4 regions of the Streptomyces sp. NPDC018964 genome follow, and region 3 is predicted to be linked to each of the others. Evidence: riboswitches for the same ligand, from Rfam matches in the RefSeq annotation. Region 3 holds a riboswitch; each other region holds the start of a gene.
The links. A riboswitch is a leader RNA that binds a small molecule or an ion and turns the genes downstream of it on or off. The one in region 3 is predicted to bind cyclic di-AMP.

Region 1 (4,167 bases), on a different contig from region 3:
CGGCAACGGCACCTACGCCCTGCTCACCCACCCCGGACAGCGCGACCGCCTGCAGCGGGCCCTCGCCGCCGGGGAGCACGGGCTGCTGGAGACCGGCGTCGAGGAACTCCTGCGGTACGACGGCCCCGTGGAACTCGCCACCTGGCGGTTCGCCACCGAGCCGGTCGCCATCGGCGGACAGCGCATCGCGGCCGGCGACCCCGTCCTCGTCGTGCTCGCCGCCGCGGACCGGGACCCGGAGCGGTTCGCCGACCCGGACGTGCTCGACCTCGGCCGGCGCGACAACCAGCACCTGGGGTACGGCCACGGCATCCACTACTGCCTGGGCGCTCCGCTGGCCCGTCTGGAGGGCCGGACCGCGCTCGCCACCCTGCTGACGCGTCTGCCGGACCTGCGGCTCGCGGTGGAACCGGCCGAACTCCGCTGGCGGGGCGGGCTCATCATGCGCGGACTGCGCACGCTCCCGGTGGAGTTCACCCCTCCGCGGAAGTGACGGACCGGGCCGCCGTCCGCCGTGCCCCCGGGCGGGCCAGCGCAAACATGACACGCCCTCAACTCTGTGATCTTCACGTGATCTGCGCGGCATGAACTTGTGACAAGTGATCGTCTGCGGATACGTTCACCCATCAAGTGCGGCACATCGAGTTCCACTCGCCGCGCCGGTCATTGCTGTCTCGCGAAAGGTTTCCGCATGCTCTCCGGAAACGGTCGGCACCGTCGTCCCCGTCAGGCTCCGGCTCTCCTCGTCGCGGCCGGAGTGACCGGCTCCGCCATCGCGATCCCGCTCCTCGGGGCCGGCAGCGCCAGCGCGGCCGACGGTGCGACCTGGGACCGGGTCGCCGAATGCGAGAGCGGCGGCTCGTGGAGCCAGAACACCGGCAACGGCTACTACGGCGGCCTGCAGTTGACCCAGGACGACTGGGAGAGCTACGGCGGCCTGGACTACGCGACCAGCCCCGACCAGGCCAGCCGCGGCCAGCAGATAGCCGTGGCCGAGAGAATCCTCGCCGACCAGGGGGTCGGCGCGTGGCGCACCTGCGGACTGACGGCGGGTCTCGACCAGGACTCGGCGTCGGCCGACATCGACACGGGTGTGGCGGAGAACCCGGCCTCGGACGCGTCCGGCTCTTCCGGTTCCTCCGCCTCGTCCGGATCATCGGACTCCGGTGATTCGTCCGCTTCGTCCTCCCCGTCGGCCACGTCCGGCCCGTCGACCGGCGCCGAGGGGGCGGAGGACGGCGAGGGTGCCGCCGGCGAATCGGCCAAGTCCGGCAAGTCGAGCGGCTCGGGCGCGGATTCGGACACCGGCTCCGACGGTGGATCCGGCACCTCCCCCTCCGCCTCGGTCACTCCCAAGAGTGACGAGTCGGACAAGTCCGGGCAGACCACCGGCTCTTCCGAAGTCACCGACACCGAAGGCACCGGCGCCGGCCGCCACCGCGGCGTCACCGCCGAGGAGGGTGAGGCGGAGGGCCGTACGTCGGAATCGTCCGGCCGGCATGCCTCGCGCGGCACCGACGCCTCCCGCGATGCCGCCGACGGTTCGTACACCGTGCGCACCGGCGACAGTCTCTCGTCCATCGCCGACTCCCTTGAGCTGGGCGGTGGATGGCGGTCGCTCTACGCCGAGAACAAGCAGGTCGTCGGCGCCGACCCGGACCTCATCATGCCGGGCCAGGAGCTCGAGGTCGGGGTCGAACCGGACGAGAAGTGATGCGCGAAGGGGCGTCGGTCCGGCGGCAGTTGACGTCATGTTTCGCGGTGAATGTCCGGTTTAAAGGCTGTGAGAGATAGGTCTCAGAAGCCCTGATCGTCTTTGAAATTCCGCGGACCGCGTGTCTACGGTCGTGACCGCTCGCCACCGCGGGCCCCGGCTGCCGCCACGCCGAATCCTGCCAGTGGCAGCACGGGAACAGTCGTCGCGTCATGCGCCGCAGGCAGGAGCGGGGGAACCAAGGTAAGCGCCCCTTCCGGTGGTTGACACCGGATCGGGCTTGGGGTGGAGCCGCGTCCCGCGAGGGGCGTGGCCGGGCAACTCAACCGGCCCGAACCCGACAGCTCACCTCGTAGGCGTCGGTGAGGGGATCCACCATGCTGTTTTCCGGCAAGGGCAAGCACCGCCGTCCGTCCAAGGCCACCCGCGCGATCGCCGTCGCCGGTGTCACCTCCGCCGCCGTCGCCGCCCCGCTGATGGCGGCCGGCAGCGCCTCCGCCGCCACCGCCTCCGAGTGGGACGCCGTCGCCCAGTGCGAGTCCGGCGGCAACTGGTCCATCAACACCGGCAACGGTTACTACGGCGGTCTGCAGTTCTCCGCCTCCACCTGGGCCGCGTACGGCGGCACGCAGTACGCCTCCACCGCCGACCGGGCCAGCAAGGCCCAGCAGATCGAGATCGCCGAGAAGGTCCTCGCGGGCCAGGGCAAGGGCGCCTGGCCGGTCTGCGGCACGGGCCTGTCCAACGCCTCCTACGCCGGCTCCTCCTCGAACGACTCCTCGCAGGGCCAGGACACCGGTTCCACCGGGACCCGTGAGGCCGAGCGGAAGGCCTCCCGCTCCGCCGAGCGCCCGGCCGCCGAGCAGAAGACCGAGCAGCGGGCCGAGAAGAAGGCCGAGCCGAAGGCCGAGGAGAAGACCGTCACCACCCCGACCGGCCAGAAGGTCGAGAAGGGCGACGGCGAGTACAAGGTCGTCAAGGGCGACACCCTCAGCTCCATCGCCGCCGAGCACGACGTCGAGGGCGGCTGGGCCGAGCTGTTCGAGCTGAACGACGACATCGTCGACGACGCCGACCTCATCTACCCGGGCCAGCAGCTGCACCTGAAGTGAGCGGCTGCCCCACTGCTCCCCGCCCCGGTGCGTCTTCCCCCGTACGCGCCGGGGCGGGGTTTTTGTGACCGGGTTTCCGGAAACGGCTTTGTTCCGTTCGGAAACAATTTACTCTCGGTTCTGTCCATGGGACGGGCGGCCGGATGGCCGATCGCCCGGAGCCGGTTAGGCTCGGACTCGCAAGACCCTCCGGGGTCCTGCCCACCCGCGTCACATCCAAGAAGGAGATGCTCGTGCCGTCCATCGACGTCGTCGTAGCCCGGGAAATCCTGGACTCCCGAGGCAACCCCACGGTCGAGGTCGAGGTCGGCCTCGACGACGGCAGCACGGGTCGTGCCGCCGTCCCGTCCGGCGCCTCCACCGGCGCCTTCGAGGCCATCGAACTCCGTGACGGCGATGCAGGCCGTTACCTGGGCAAGGGCGTCGAGAAGGCCGTCCTGGCCGTCATCGAGCAGATCGGCCCGGAGCTCGTCGGCTACGACGCCACCGAGCAGCGCCTGATCGACCAGGCGATGTTCGACCTGGACGCCACCGACAACAAGGGCTCGCTGGGCGCCAACGCCATCCTCGGCGTCTCGCTCGCCGTCGCCCACGCCGCCTCCGAGGCCAGCGACCTGCCGCTCTTCCGCTACCTGGGCGGCCCCAACGCGCACCTGCTGCCGGTGCCGATGATGAACATCCTGAACGGCGGCTCGCACGCCGACTCCAACGTGGACATCCAGGAGTTCATGATCGCCCCGATCGGCGCGGAGTCCTTCTCCGAGGCCCTGCGCTGGGGCGCCGAGGTCTACCACACCCTGAAGAAGGTCCTGAAGGGCAAGGGCCTGGCCACCGGCCTCGGCGACGAGGGCGGCTTCGCCCCGAACCTCGGCTCCAACCGCGAGGCCCTCGACCTCATCCTCGAGGCGATCAAGGAGGCCGGCTACACCCCCGGCGAGCAGATCGCCCTCGCGCTCGACGTGGCCGCCTCCGAGTTCTACAAGGACGGCGTCTACACCTTCGAGGGCAAGGAGCGCTCGGCGGCCGAGATGACCGAGTACTACGCGGAGCTCGTCGACGCGTACCCGCTCGTCTCCATCGAGGACCCGCTGTTCGAGGACGACTGGGAGGGCTGGAAGACCATCACCGCCAAGCTCGGTGACAAGGTCCAGCTCGTCGGCGACGACCTGTTCGTCACCAACCCCGAGCGCCTCGCCCGCGGCATCGAGGAGGGCGCCGCCAACGCCCTGCTGGTCAAGGTCAACCAGATCGGCTCGCTGACCGAGACCCTGGACGCCGTCGAGCTGGCCCAGCGCAACGGCTTCAAGTGCATGATGTCCCACCGCTCCGGCGAGACCGAGG
Region 2 (4,167 bases), on a different contig from region 3:
CGGCTGGCGAAGCTGGTCGCCGAGGGTCTCGAGGAGCTCCCCGAGACCGTCTGAGCACGCAGGGGGTGCGGGAACGTCTCTCACCGAAACGCACCGGACTGCACCGCACTGCATTCGAAAGGCCCGCCCGGACCCCGCGCGGGCCTTTCCCTTTTCCCTTCCCCCCTTTTCCCGGGCAGCAGAAATAACCCCCGAGAAATGCACCCTCTTTGTATACGGCACCCGTGTTAATGCCGGAGACTCGGCATGTTTACGGGATGTTGCGAGTTCCTCACACGGTCCGCGCGGCCGGCGCCGGAGGCGAAGCGCAGGCGGTGCCCGGCGCTCGCGCGTTCGGTGTGCAGCGCCGTGACGGACCGCGCGCGGTCGCCGTCGCCGCGCGCCACGGCGTCCACGATCGCGCCGTGCTCCGCCCAGTACTCGACCGGGTCGGACGGTCCCTCGGTGGCGTACATCCAGGCGATCTTGTGCCGCAGCTGGGTCAGCGTCGACGTCAGCGCCGGGCTGCCGGTGGCCTGGGCGAGCGTCTCGTGGAACCAGCCGCTCAGGGAGCGCAGGTCGTCACTGTTGCCCTGGCGGGCGCGTTCCTGCCCCAGCCGGACCAGGCCGCGCAGCACCTTCAGATGGGCCTCGGTGCGGCGCTGGGCCGCGCGGGCGGCGCCGAGCGGCTCGAGGAGCACCCGCATCTCCAGCAGGTCGGCGGCCTCCTGCTCGGTGGGTTCCGCGACGCACGCGCCCGCGTGCCGCCGGGTCACCACGAACCCCTCGGCCTCCAGCGTGCGCAGCGCCTCCCGGACCGGGACGCGGGAGACGCCGTAACGGCGGGCGAGCACTTCCTCGGTGAGCCGGCCGCCGCGCTCGTGGACACCCGCGACGATGTCGTCCCGGATCGCCGTGCACACCGAGTGCGCGGGAATACGCATGACGGACCTCCGGCTTAATCCCCGTGAAACGTCGACGATTGACGTGTGTTCCGTGACTCTATTGCAATCAGCGGGAATTCACGACGCCGGACCGGAATCCGTGCTTATTTTTCGGACAGGAGCCGCCCGGAAACACCGGTGCCCCGGCTCGGGGAGCCGGGGCACAGGGAAGCGGTCGGGCCTAGAGGTTCACGCCGTGCGCGCGGAGGTAGGCGACGGGATCGAGGTCGGAGCCGTACTCGGCGGTCGTACGGGCCTCGAAGTGCAGGTGCGCGCCCGTGACGTTGCCGGTGGCGCCGGAGAGGCCGATCTGCTGCCCGGCGGCGACCTGCTGGCCCACCGAGACGCCGATGGACGACAGGTGCCCGTACTGGGTGTACGTGCCGTCGTGCATCTTGATGACGACCTGGTTGCCGTACGCGCCGCCCCAGCCGGCCTCGACGACGGTGCCGACGCCGACCGACTGGACGGGGGTGCCGCTCGCGGCGTGGAAGTCGACGCCGGTGTGGCTGCCGGAGGACCACAGTGAGCTGCCGACCTGGTAACTGGTCGAGACGTACGAGCCGGGGATCGGGGAGACGAAGGTGTTGAGGCGCTCGCGTTCGGCCTCCCGCGCGGCGCGCTCCTTCTCCGCGCGGGCCTCCTCGGCCTCCTTGGCGGCCTTCTCGCGCGCGGCCTCCTCGGCGGCCTTCCGCGCGGCGGCCTCGGCCGCCTCCCGGGCGGCCTCGTGCTGGGCGGCCGCCTGGGCGTCGATCCGGTCGGCGACCGCGTCGCCCAGGGTGACGACGGGGGTGAGGCCGGTCTGCGCGGCGGCGGGTTCGGCGGCGAGCGCGGGGGTCGCGAGGGAGCCGACGACGCCGGTGGTGGTGGTGAGCGCCGCGACGCCCGCCGCGCGGACGGTGCCGCGCTGCGTCCGGCTGGGACGACGGTGCTTGCCCGGGGCGCGGGTGAACGCCATGTGGAGGCTGGTCCTTTCCTTCCCTCTCGCCTACCGGGTTAGCTGACGGGTTCGGAGCAGGAAGGTCTCCTACGGGCACCCTCGCGACACGCGCGGGCGTCCGATTCACCCCAGGGACTCATGCGGGTCCCCGGCTCCCCTGGCTCGCGCCGTACGGGGACTCGGCGATGGCTGTCCGGTGCCGCGGGTGCGGCGCACTGCCCGACGAACAGCCCGGATGACGCTAAGGCGGCCGTCTCCTCCTCCTCAAACGAATCCCGGTTTTTGTAGCGCATCCCACAGGGCAGACAGGCAACTTCCGCCCCGATTCGGGCACAAGCGGGCCCCGGTGACGTCCGTGTCACCGGGGCCCGGTGCGCGCGTGCGCCTCCGCGGCTCGCTACTCGGCCGTCACGACGGTGACTTCACCGATCCCGAGGGCCTCGACGGGCGCCTTGATCTGCGCCGCGTCGCCGACGAGGACGGTCACCAGGCGGTCCACCGGGAAGGCGTTCACGACGGCCGCGGTGGCCTCCACGGTGCCGGTGGCCGCCAACTGCCGGTACAGGTCGGCCTGGTAGTGGTCGGGCAGGTGCTGCTCGACCTGGTCGGCCAGGGTGCTCGCGACGGCCGCGGCGGTCTCGTACTTGAGCGGCGCCACACCCACGAGGTTCTGCACGGCGACGTCGCGTTCGTCGTCGGTGAGCCCGTCGGCGGCGAGCGTGCGCAGCACGGTCCACAGGTCGTCGAGGGCGGGGCCGGTGTTCGGCGTGTCAACGGAGCCGCTGATGGCCAGCATCGCCGCACCCGTGCCGTCCGGCGCGGACCGGAGGACCTGTCCGAACGCCCGCACGCCGTAGGTGTAGCCCTTCTCCTCGCGCAGCACGCGGTCCAGGCGGGAGGTGAGGGTGCCGCCGAGGCAGTACGTGCCGAGCACCTGCGCGGGCCACACGCGGTCGTGCCGGTCGGGGCCGATGCGGCCGATCAGCAGCTGCGTCTGCACGGCGCCGGGGCGGTCCACGATCACGACGCGCCCGGTGTCGTCGGCGACCACCGGCGGGACGGGCCGCGGCTGCGCCGGGGAGCCGGTCCAGGCGCCGAGCGTGTCGCCGAGCAGCGCGTCCAGGTCGATGCCGGTGAGGTCGCCGACGACCACGGCGGTGGCCGTGGCGGGGCGGACGTGCTTCTCGTAGAAGGCGCGTACGGCCGCGGAGTCGATGCCCTCGACCGTCTCCTCGGTGCCCTGGCGCGGACGCGACATGCGCGAACTCGCCGGGAACAGCTCCTTGGAGAGCTCCTTGGCGGCGCGGCGGGAGGGGTTGGCCAGCTCGTGCGGGATCTCGTCGAGGCGGTTGCGGACCAGCCGCTCGACCTCGCTGTCGGCGAACGCCGGCGCCCGGAGCGCGTCGGCGAGCAGCCCGAGCCCCTTGGTGAGCCGGGAGGCCGGGACCTCCAGGCTGAGGCGGACGCCGGGGTGGTCGGCGTGCGCGTCCAGGGTGGCGCCGCAGCGCTCCAGCTCGGCGGCGAACTCCTCGGCGGAGTGCTTGTCGGTGCCCTCGGAGAAGGCCCGCGCCATGATCGTGGCGACACCGTCGAGGCCGGCCGGCTCGGCCTCCAGGGGCGCGTCGAGAAGCACCTCGACGGCGACGACCTGCTGGCCGGGGCGGTGGCAGCGCAGCACGGTCAGGCCGTTGTCGAGCGTGCCGCGCTCGGGGGCCGGGAAGGCCCAGGGCTTGGCGTCGCCGGCCTGCGGCTGCGGGTGGAAGTCCATCGTGGCGAGCTCGGTCACTTCGCCGCCTCCTCGTTCTCGTCGGTGCCGGCGACTGCGGCGGCTTCCTCGGTGCCCTCGGCGTCCTCGGCTTCCGGGGCGACGGGCTCATAGACGAGCACCGCGCGGTTGTCGGGGCGCAGGCGGGCCTCGGCGACCTCCCGCACCTCCTCCGCCGTCACCTCCAGGACGCGCTGTACGGCGGTCAGGGCGAGCTGCGGGTCGCCGAACAGGACGGCGTACCGGCACAGTTCGTCGGCGCGGCCGGCGACCGTGCCGAGCCGGTCCAGCCACTCGCGCTCCAGCTGGGCCTGCGCGCGCTCCATCTCCTCCGCCGTGGGGCCCTCCTCGGCGAACCGGGCGAGCTCCTCGTCGATGGCGGCCTCGATGACCGGCACCTCCACGTCACCGGACGTCTTCACGTCCAGCCAGCCCAGGGAGGGGGCCCCGGCCAGCCGCAGCAGGCCGAAGCCGGCGGCCACGGCGGTGCGGTCGCGCCGTACCAGCCGGTTGTAGAGCCGCGAGGACTCGCCGCCGCC
Region 3 (4,167 bases):
CCTACGGCGAGAAGGTCATCGGCAGCCGCCGCGGCCACACCGGGCACCAGCACCTGCCCTGGGTCGCGCTCGACACCGACGCGACCGAGGAACGCGGCGAGGTCTACGGCTGCGCCCTCGGCTGGTCCGGGTCCTGGCGCGTCTCGGTCGCCCAACTTCCCGACGCGCGCGTGCAGATCACCGGAGGCGCGGGACACGACGACTCCGGCCTGCTGATGCTGGACACGGGGGAGACGTACGTCACGCCGGTCTTCGCCGGTCTGTGGAGCGACGGCGGCTTCGGCGGCGCCAGCCGCGCCTGGCACGCCTACCAGCGGACGTACGTCGTCCCGGACGCGGACCGGGACCGGCCCGTGCTGTTCAACTCCTGGGAGGCCACCGGGTTCGACATCTCGGAGGAGCGGCAGCGGGGGCTCGCGGAGCGGGCCGCCGCGATGGGCGTCGAACTGTTCGTGGTCGACGACGGCTGGTTCGGGGCGCGGACGAGCGACCGGGCCGGGCTCGGCGACTGGACGCCCAACCCCGACCGCTTCCCCGGCGGCCTGAAACCCCTCGCCGACCATGTGCACGGGCTCGGGATGCAGTTCGGCATCTGGGTCGAGCCGGAGATGGTCAACCCCGACAGCGACCTGTACCGCGCGCACCCCGACTGGGTGCAGTTCCAGCCGGGCCGCCGGCGCACGGAGTACCGCAACCAGCTCGTGCTCAACCTCGCGCGCGACGACGTGCGGGAGTACCTCTGGGAGCGGCTCGACGCACTGCTCTCCAGCGCTCCCGTCGACTACGTGAAGTGGGACTTCAACCGCTCCTCCACCGACGCCGGATGGCCGGACGACCCGTACCCGCAGCGGCTGTGGACCGACCATGTGCGCGGCCTGTACGCGCTGCTGGACCGGCTGCGGGCGGCCCATCCGGGCGTGGCCTTCGAGTCCTGCTCGGGCGGCGGCGGCCGGATCGACCTGGGGGTCCTCTCCCGTACCGACCAGGTGTGGACCTCGGACAACACCGACCCGCTCGACCGGCTCGCGATCCAGCACGGCTTCAGCCAGATCCACCCGGCCCGGGTGATGGCCGCCTGGGTCACCGACAGTCCGAACGCGATGCTCAACGGGCGGGTCAGCTCGCTGCGCTTCCGGTTCGTCAGCGCCATGGCCGGGGTGCTCGGCGTCGGCGGCGACCTCGCGCGGTGGACCGGGGAGGAGCTCGCCGAGGCGCGGGAGTGGGTCGCGCTCTACAAGGAGATCCGGCCCGTCGTCCAGCGCGGTGACCTGTACCGGCTGCGCCCTCCGGAGGGCGGGCTGAGCGCGGTGCAGTACGTCCTCGGCGACGAGACCGTCGTCCTCGCCTGCCTCCAGGCGCAGCACCACGGAGAGCCCGTCCCGGCCCTCCGGCTGCGCGGCCTCGACCCGGAGGCGTCGTACGAATGCCGCGAAACCGGCGAAACGTACCGAGGTGCCCTCCTGCTGCATCACGGGCTGCGCACCGGTCTGCGAGGAGATCTGGACGCCTCGGTGGTGCGGCTGCGGCGCCTGTGATCCGACGATTAGGGCGTTCTGTCCGATTAGGGTGGTTCGACATAACGTGCCCCGAAAGGAAGGGAGATGGGGAAGGGGTGCGTGAGCAGCGTCATATCCGTGACGATGCGTTGTCGCCATGCTCACGTAATTCCGTGGAACGACAAGGGAATTCACGGGGGAAAAGGAATCCCGGCTGACGCTCGGTGACGTCAATTCCCCTTTTGGATCACGGAAAAGCGCGTGCGCGGTGAACCTCGCGCTTGTCCCCTCGCGTCCGGGTCGCTTACGTTCGCCACCGATCCGGACGGACGCCCAATCCTGCCGCCGCCCGGAGCCCGTAACCACACCCACCCGTGCACGGCAGGAGCGGGGGACCCACAGGTACCACTGCCTGTTCCGGTTCCCGGAACGGCTCGGGGTGAAGCCGCGCGACAACGCGGCCGGGCATCTCCAGCCCGAACCCGACAGCTCACCTCGCAGGCGCCGGAGAGGAATTCGACATGCCCGCGAAGGGTAAGCACCGCCGTACCAAGACCCAGCGCCTCACCCGCTCCATCGCCGTCGCCGGAACCGGCGGCGCCGCACTCGCCCTGCCGCTTCTCGGCGCCACCGGCGCGCACGCCGCCACGCCGCAGACCGCCCCCGAAAAGGCCGTCCAGTCCCTTTCCGTCGCCGGCCAGAAGACCGTCGCCGAAAAGGGCGACGAGGCCCGCACGTACACCGTGAAGGCCGGCGACTACCTCGCCAAGATCGCCGAGACGGAGCACGTCGACGGTGGCTGGAAGCAGCTCTACACGGACAACCGTCAGGCCATCGGCGACGACCCGGCGCTCATCCACCCCGGTCTGAAGCTCTCGGTCGACGGTGGAGCCGCCGCGAGCACGCCGCAGGAGCCGTCCTCCGCCGAGGCCCCGCAGGCCCCGGAGCAGAAGGCCGAGCAGCCCGCCGAGCAGCCGGTGGAACAGCCCGCCGAGCAGCCCTCCTCGGAGACCTCCACCCAGACCACGGACGCCGACCAGGCCGCGAGCACCTCCGGTTACAGCTCCCCGGTGCCCGGCGCCGGGCTCGGCACCGCCTACAAGGTGGCCGGCAGCATGTGGTCCAGCGGCTACCACACCGGCGTCGACTTCGCCGTCCCGACCGGCACCTCCCTGAAGGCCGTCGGCGCGGGCACCGTCGTCTCCTCGGGCTGGGCCGGCGCGTACGGCAACCAGGTCGTCATCAAGCTCGACGACGGCCACTACGCCCAGTACGCCCACCTGTCCTCGCTCTCCGTCTCGGCCGGCCAGACCGTGACCGGCGGCCAGCAGGTCGGCCTCTCCGGCGCGACCGGCAACGTGACCGGCCCCCACCTGCACTTCGAGATCCGCACCACCCCGGACTACGGCTCGGACGTGGACCCGATCGCCTACCTCCGCTCCAAGGGCGTCTCCATCGGCTGACCCCCCGCGGCGACCTTCCTGACACGCGCGCCGAAGGCCGGACCCCGATCCCCGGGTCCGGCCTTCGGCGTATTCCTGAATTGGCCAACATTTTGAGAGTGGCTTATCTCACCGCCCGTCAACCCTTCCTTACGGTCGCGTAGGTCACATTCGAAGGTGAATCATGAGTGGTTGTGGCAGACGATTCGAAGAGTGACAGCAGAGCAGTGATCGGGTCGTACGTGGCGGTGGGGGACAGCTTCACCGAGGGCGTCGGCGACCCCGGCCCCGACGGGGCGTTCGTCGGCTGGGCCGACCGGTTCGCCGTGCTCCTCGCGGACCTGAGGCCCGAGGGCGACTTCGCGTACACCAACCTCGCCGTACGCGGAAAACTCCTGGACCAGATCGTGGCGGACCAGCTTCCGAGGGCGGTCGAACTCGCCCCCGACCTGGTCTCGTTCTGCGCGGGCGGCAACGACATCCTCCGCCCCGGCAGCGACCCGGACGAGGTGGCCGAGCGGTTCGAGCGGGCGATCGCCGCGCTCACGGCCGTATCCGGGACAGTGATGGTGACGACCGGGTTCGACACCCGCGGCGTCCCCCTGCTGAAGCATCTGCGCGGCAAGATCGCGACGTACAACATGCACGTACGGGCCGTCGCCGACCGCTACGGCTGTCCCGTGCTCGACCTGTGGTCCCTCAGGAGCGTCCAGGACCGCAGGGCCTGGGACGCCGACCGGCTGCACCTGTCGCCGGAGGGACACACCCGCGTCGCGCTCCGCGCCGGGCAGACCCTCGGCCTGGACGTCCCCGCCGACCCGGAACAGCCCTGGCCGCCCCTGCCGCCCCGCGGCACCCTCGAGATCCGGCGGGACGACGTCCACTGGGCCCGCGAGTACCTGGTGCCGTGGATCGGCCGCCGACTGCGCGGGGAGTCCTCCGGCGACCACGTGATCGCCAAGGGGACGCTGTCGCCGGACGACATCAAGGTACGGATCGCCGCGGTGGCGTGAGCGCCCGCGCGGTAGCGTAGTGATCATGGGGGACTGGGGTCTGCGGCAGGCGACCGCGACGGACGTCGAGGCGGTGGCGGAACTGCGCGCCGTGGTGCTGCGGGCCGATCTGGAACGGCTCGGGCGCTACGACGCACAGCGGGTGCGGCAGCGGCTGCGCGACGGGTTCGACCCGGCCCACACCTGGGTGATCGAGACGGGTGGCACCTTCGCCGG
Region 4 (4,167 bases), on a different contig from region 3:
GGAACTCCAGGCCCTTGGCGGTGTGCAGGGTCATCAGGGTGATGACGCCGGAGCCGTCCTCGTCCTCGTCGGGGATCTGGTCGGAGTCGGCGACCAGGGCGACCTGCTCCAGGAAGTCGGACAGCGCGACCGACTCGCCCTCGCCGCGCTCCTGCTCGAACTCCAGGGCGACGGCCGCGAGTTCCTGGAGGTTCTCGATGCGGGTCTCGTCCTGCGGGTCGGTGGAGGCCTGCAACTCGGCGAGGTAGCCGGTGCGTTCGAGGATCGCCTCCAGGACCGTCGCCGGGCCCGCACCGGACTCGACGACCGTACGGAGGTCCTCCATCAGCGTGTTGAACCGCTTCACGGCGTTCGTCGAGCGCGCGGCCATGCCGTACGCCTCGTCGACGCGCCTCAGCGCCTGCGGGAAGCTGATCCTCTCGCGCTGCGCGAGGGCGTCGATCATGGCCTCCGCGCGGTCGCCGATGCCCCGCTTGGGCACGTTGAGGATGCGGCGCAGCGGCACCGAGTCCTCGGGGTTGGCGAGCACCCGCAGGTAGGCCAGGACGTCCCGGACCTCCTTGCGCTCGTAGAAGCGGACGCCGCCGACGACCTTGTAGGGCAGGCCGACGCGGATGAAGATCTCCTCGAAGACGCGGGACTGGGCGTTGGTGCGGTAGAAGACGGCGACGTCTCCCGCCTTGGCCTCGCCCGCGTCGGTGAGGCGGTCTATCTCGTCGGCGACGAACTGGGCCTCGTCGTGCTCGGTGTCCGCGACGTACCCGGTGATCCGCGCGCCCGCGCCGGCGTTGGTCCACAGGTTCTTGGGTCGGCGGGACTCGTTGCGCTCGATGACGGCGTTGGCGGCGCTCAGGATGGTCTGCGTGGAGCGGTAGTTCTGCTCCAGCAGGATCGTGGTCGCGTCCGGGTAGTCCTCCTCGAACTGGAGGATGTTGCGGATCGTCGCGCCGCGGAAGGCGTAGATCGACTGGTCGGCGTCACCCACCACGCACAGCTCGGCGGGCGGGACCTCGGCCCCGGGCGGGGTGTCGGCGGGGGGCCCGGAGGGGCCGACGAGCTCACGCACCAGGGCGTACTGGGCGTGGTTGGTGTCCTGGTACTCGTCGACCATGACGTGCCGGAAGCGGCGGCGGTAGTGCTCGGCGACGTCCGGGAAGGCGCGGAGCAGGTTGACCGTCGTCATGATCAGGTCGTCGAAGTCGAGGGCGTTGGCCTCCCGCAGCCGCGACTGGTAGAGCGCGTAGGCCTGGGCGAGGGTCTTCTCGAAGCCGTCGGCGGCCCGGGCGGCGAAGTCCTCCTCGTCGATCAGCTCGTTCTTCAGGTTGCTGATCTTGGCGCTGAAGGACTTCGGCGGGAAGCGCTTGGGGTCGAGGTCCAGATCGCGGCAGACCAGGGCCATCAGGCGCTTGGAGTCGGCGGCGTCGTAGATCGAGAACGACGAGGTGAAGCCGAGCCTCTTGCTCTCGCGGCGCAGGATGCGCACGCACGCGCTGTGGAACGTCATGACCCACATGGCGCCCGCGCGCGGGCCGACGAGCTGCTCGACGCGCTCCTTCATCTCGCCCGCGGCCTTGTTGGTGAAGGTGATCGCGAGGATCTGGCCCGGGTGGACGTGCCGCTCGGCCAGCAGGTGGGCGATGCGGTGGGTGAGCACGCGGGTCTTGCCGGAGCCCGCGCCGGCCACGATGAGCAGCGGGGAGCCGGAGTGCACGACGGCGGCGCGCTGGTTGTCGTTCAGCCCCTCCAGCAGCGCGGCGGCGTCGATCACCGGGCGCGGGGCGCCGTCGCGGTAGTAGGCGTCCCTGTCCGGCGGCACGTCGAACTTCCCGCCGAACAGGTCGTCCGGGATCTGCTCCGGTACGTGCTCGTCCTCGGGCGGTGGCGGGGGCTCGTCCGCGGGGCCCCGCTGGGCCTGGAGGTCCGCCAGGAAGCTGTCGTCAAAGAGGCTGCTCATCGCTCTCCGAGTCTAGGCCGCTCCACCGACAACCCGGAGCCGCCCCGGAAACATCCCCGGCCTCCGACGGCCGGAACGGGGCACGCACCCCCTGGAACCATTCCCTCACCCCACGTGACCGCGTGCGTAAGGTCACGAAAATGTATCGGGCATATCACCCATCAACCTTCACAGGGGCCACACCAGTTGGCTACGGTGCGGGCGGGCCGTACGACCCCCACCGGCGAACCCCGCCGGGCCGCGCGGCCTCCGCCGAGTCCGTCACTGCCCCCGCGGCAGCCGGAGCCGGGGACCCACCGAGACCACGGGGTGAATCGGCCCACTCCCTCGCGGAGCGGCCGTAGGGCAACCCTTCCGAACCACCCGCCCGAACCCGACAGCTAACCCGGTAGGCGGAGCTTTGGAAGGAGTCGCCTCCCTTGGCGTCGCACCGCAAGTCGCGCACCCCCGGCACGCGCGTGACAGGCATACGGACCCCGGCCCTCGCCACGGCCGCCCTGACCTCCGTGGCCCTGCTCTCCCAGACGGCCACCGCCGCCCCCTCCGACGACGGCAAGCCGAGCCTGGAGGAGGTCGAGAAGAAGGTCGACGACCTCTACCGCCAGGCGGAGTCGGCGACCGAGAAGTACAACGCGGCCAGGGAGAAGACCGCGAAGCAGCGCAAGCAGGTGGACACGCTCCTCGACGACGTGGCCAAGCGCACCCAGAAGCTCAACGAGGCGCGGGCGGAGCTGGGTTCCTTCGCCGCCGCCCAGTACCGGACCGGCGCCGGCGTCCCCGACACCGCGACCTTCCTGCTCGCGGACACGCCGCAGGACATCTTCGACCAGCGCCAGGTGATGGACCGGATGACCGGCCGCCAGAAGGAAGCGGTCGACGACTACGTCACCCAGCAGTCCGAGACGATGAAGAAGCGCCAGGAGGCCACCGAGAGCCTCCAGACGCTCACCGAGACCCAGGGCGACCTGAAGACGGCCAAGGCCACGGTCCAGAAGAAGCTCACCGACGCGCGCGAGCTGATGGCGAAGCTGACCGCCGAGGAGAAGGCGCGGCTCGCGGCGATCGAGAAGGAGAAGCAGAAGGAGGCCGCCCGCAAGGCCGCCGAGCTCGCCGAGCAGCAGAAGGCCCGGGAGAAGGCGGCCGCCGCTCAGCAGGACGGCGGCACCTCGGGCAGCACCTCCGGATCCTCCGGCTCGACCACCTCACCGTCGACGGACTCCTCGTACACCACCAAGGCCGAGAAGGCCCTCGCCTTCGCCCGCGCGCAGATCGGCAAGCCGTACGTCTGGGGCGCCACCGGCCCCGGCTCCTACGACTGCTCCGGCCTCACCCAGGCCGCCTGGAAGGCCGCCGGCGTCACCCTCCCGCGCACCACCTACGACCAGGTGAACGCGGGCACGACGGTCCCCGTCTCCCAGGCTCAACCCGGTGACCTGGTCTTCTTCTACGACGACGTCACCCACGTGGGCGTCTACATCGGCAACGGGATGATGATCCACGCGCCGAAGCCCGGCACGTACGTCCGCGAGGAGTCGATCTACTACGACGGCGAGTCCTCGATCCACAGCGTGGTCCGCCCGGCCTGACCCTCCGCAGGGCCGCTTCAGGTCCGTCGGGTTCCCGGCGATCTGTCGCCGGCTGTCGTCCGCGACGGATTGCCGGGAACCACTCCATGAAGCGGCTCCCGGCTCCTCGGAGCGTTCTCCCGCTTCCCGGACGCACGGGACGCCGTGGTCGGAACCGGCTTGACCTTGACGCCGGGTCAACCCTCCATCCTCCCCTCAGGAGCTTCCCCACAACCGACCGGGAAGCTCCGCGAAGGAGGAAGATGACCATGGTGACCCCATCGATCGTCGGTCCGGCGATTCGCGTGCGGGGCCTGGAGAAGTCGTACGGGAAGCTCGAAGTCCTCCGGGGCGTGGACTTCGACGTGGCACCGGGCAGCATCTTCGCCCTGCTCGGCTCCAACGGGGCGGGCAAGACCACCACCGTGAGGATCCTCGCCACGCTCCTGAAGCCCGACGCGGGGACAGCAGGCGTCCACGGCTTCGACGTCGTCACACAGTCGGCGCATGTGCGGGAGTCCATCAGCCTCACCGGGCAGTTCGCGGCCGTCGACGAGATCCTCAGCGGCCGGGAGAACCTCGTACTCGTCGCCCGGCTGCGCCACCTCGAGGACCCGGGCGCGATCGCGGACGGCCTGCTGAGACGTT

Region 1: it holds a riboswitch for cyclic di-AMP, as region 3 does, so the genes downstream of both, ACH5AO_RS31825 (transglycosylase family protein) here and ACH5AO_RS06290 (peptidoglycan DD-metalloendopeptidase family protein) in region 3, are expected to answer to the same signal.
Region 2: it holds a riboswitch for cyclic di-AMP, as region 3 does, so the genes downstream of both, ACH5AO_RS11135 (M23 family metallopeptidase) here and ACH5AO_RS06290 (peptidoglycan DD-metalloendopeptidase family protein) in region 3, are expected to answer to the same signal.
Region 4: it holds a riboswitch for cyclic di-AMP, as region 3 does, so the genes downstream of both, ACH5AO_RS08645 (NlpC/P60 family protein) here and ACH5AO_RS06290 (peptidoglycan DD-metalloendopeptidase family protein) in region 3, are expected to answer to the same signal.

What each region holds. Positions count from the first base shown of each region.
Region 1 is NZ_JBIRYZ010000027.1:62,893-67,059, forward strand. It holds gene ACH5AO_RS31815 (cytochrome P450) at 1-493, shown strand, start outside; gene ACH5AO_RS31820 (transglycosylase family protein) at 692-1,714, shown strand; cyclic di-AMP (ydaO/yuaA leader) riboswitch at 1,920-2,088, shown strand; gene ACH5AO_RS31825 (transglycosylase family protein) at 2,092-2,826, shown strand; gene eno (phosphopyruvate hydratase) at 3,060-4,167, shown strand, end outside.
Region 2 is NZ_JBIRYZ010000005.1:305,667-309,833, forward strand. It holds gene ACH5AO_RS11125 (HPr family phosphocarrier protein) at 1-54, shown strand, start outside; gene ACH5AO_RS11130 (GntR family transcriptional regulator) at 228-923, opposite strand; gene ACH5AO_RS11135 (M23 family metallopeptidase) at 1,105-1,881, opposite strand; cyclic di-AMP (ydaO/yuaA leader) riboswitch at 1,894-2,058, opposite strand; gene ACH5AO_RS11140 (M16 family metallopeptidase) at 2,261-3,649, opposite strand; gene ACH5AO_RS11145 (M16 family metallopeptidase) at 3,646-4,167, opposite strand, start outside.
Region 3 is NZ_JBIRYZ010000003.1:185,938-190,104, reverse strand. It holds gene ACH5AO_RS06295 (alpha-galactosidase) at 1-1,535, shown strand, start outside; cyclic di-AMP (ydaO/yuaA leader) riboswitch at 1,856-2,013, shown strand; gene ACH5AO_RS06290 (peptidoglycan DD-metalloendopeptidase family protein) at 2,018-2,959, shown strand; gene ACH5AO_RS06285 (SGNH/GDSL hydrolase family protein) at 3,166-3,951, shown strand; gene ACH5AO_RS06280 (GNAT family N-acetyltransferase) at 3,977-4,167, shown strand, end outside.
Region 4 is NZ_JBIRYZ010000004.1:186,956-191,122, reverse strand. It holds gene pcrA (DNA helicase PcrA) at 1-1,954, opposite strand, end outside; cyclic di-AMP (ydaO/yuaA leader) riboswitch at 2,195-2,366, shown strand; gene ACH5AO_RS08645 (NlpC/P60 family protein) at 2,374-3,540, shown strand; gene ACH5AO_RS08640 (ABC transporter ATP-binding protein) at 3,789-4,167, shown strand, end outside.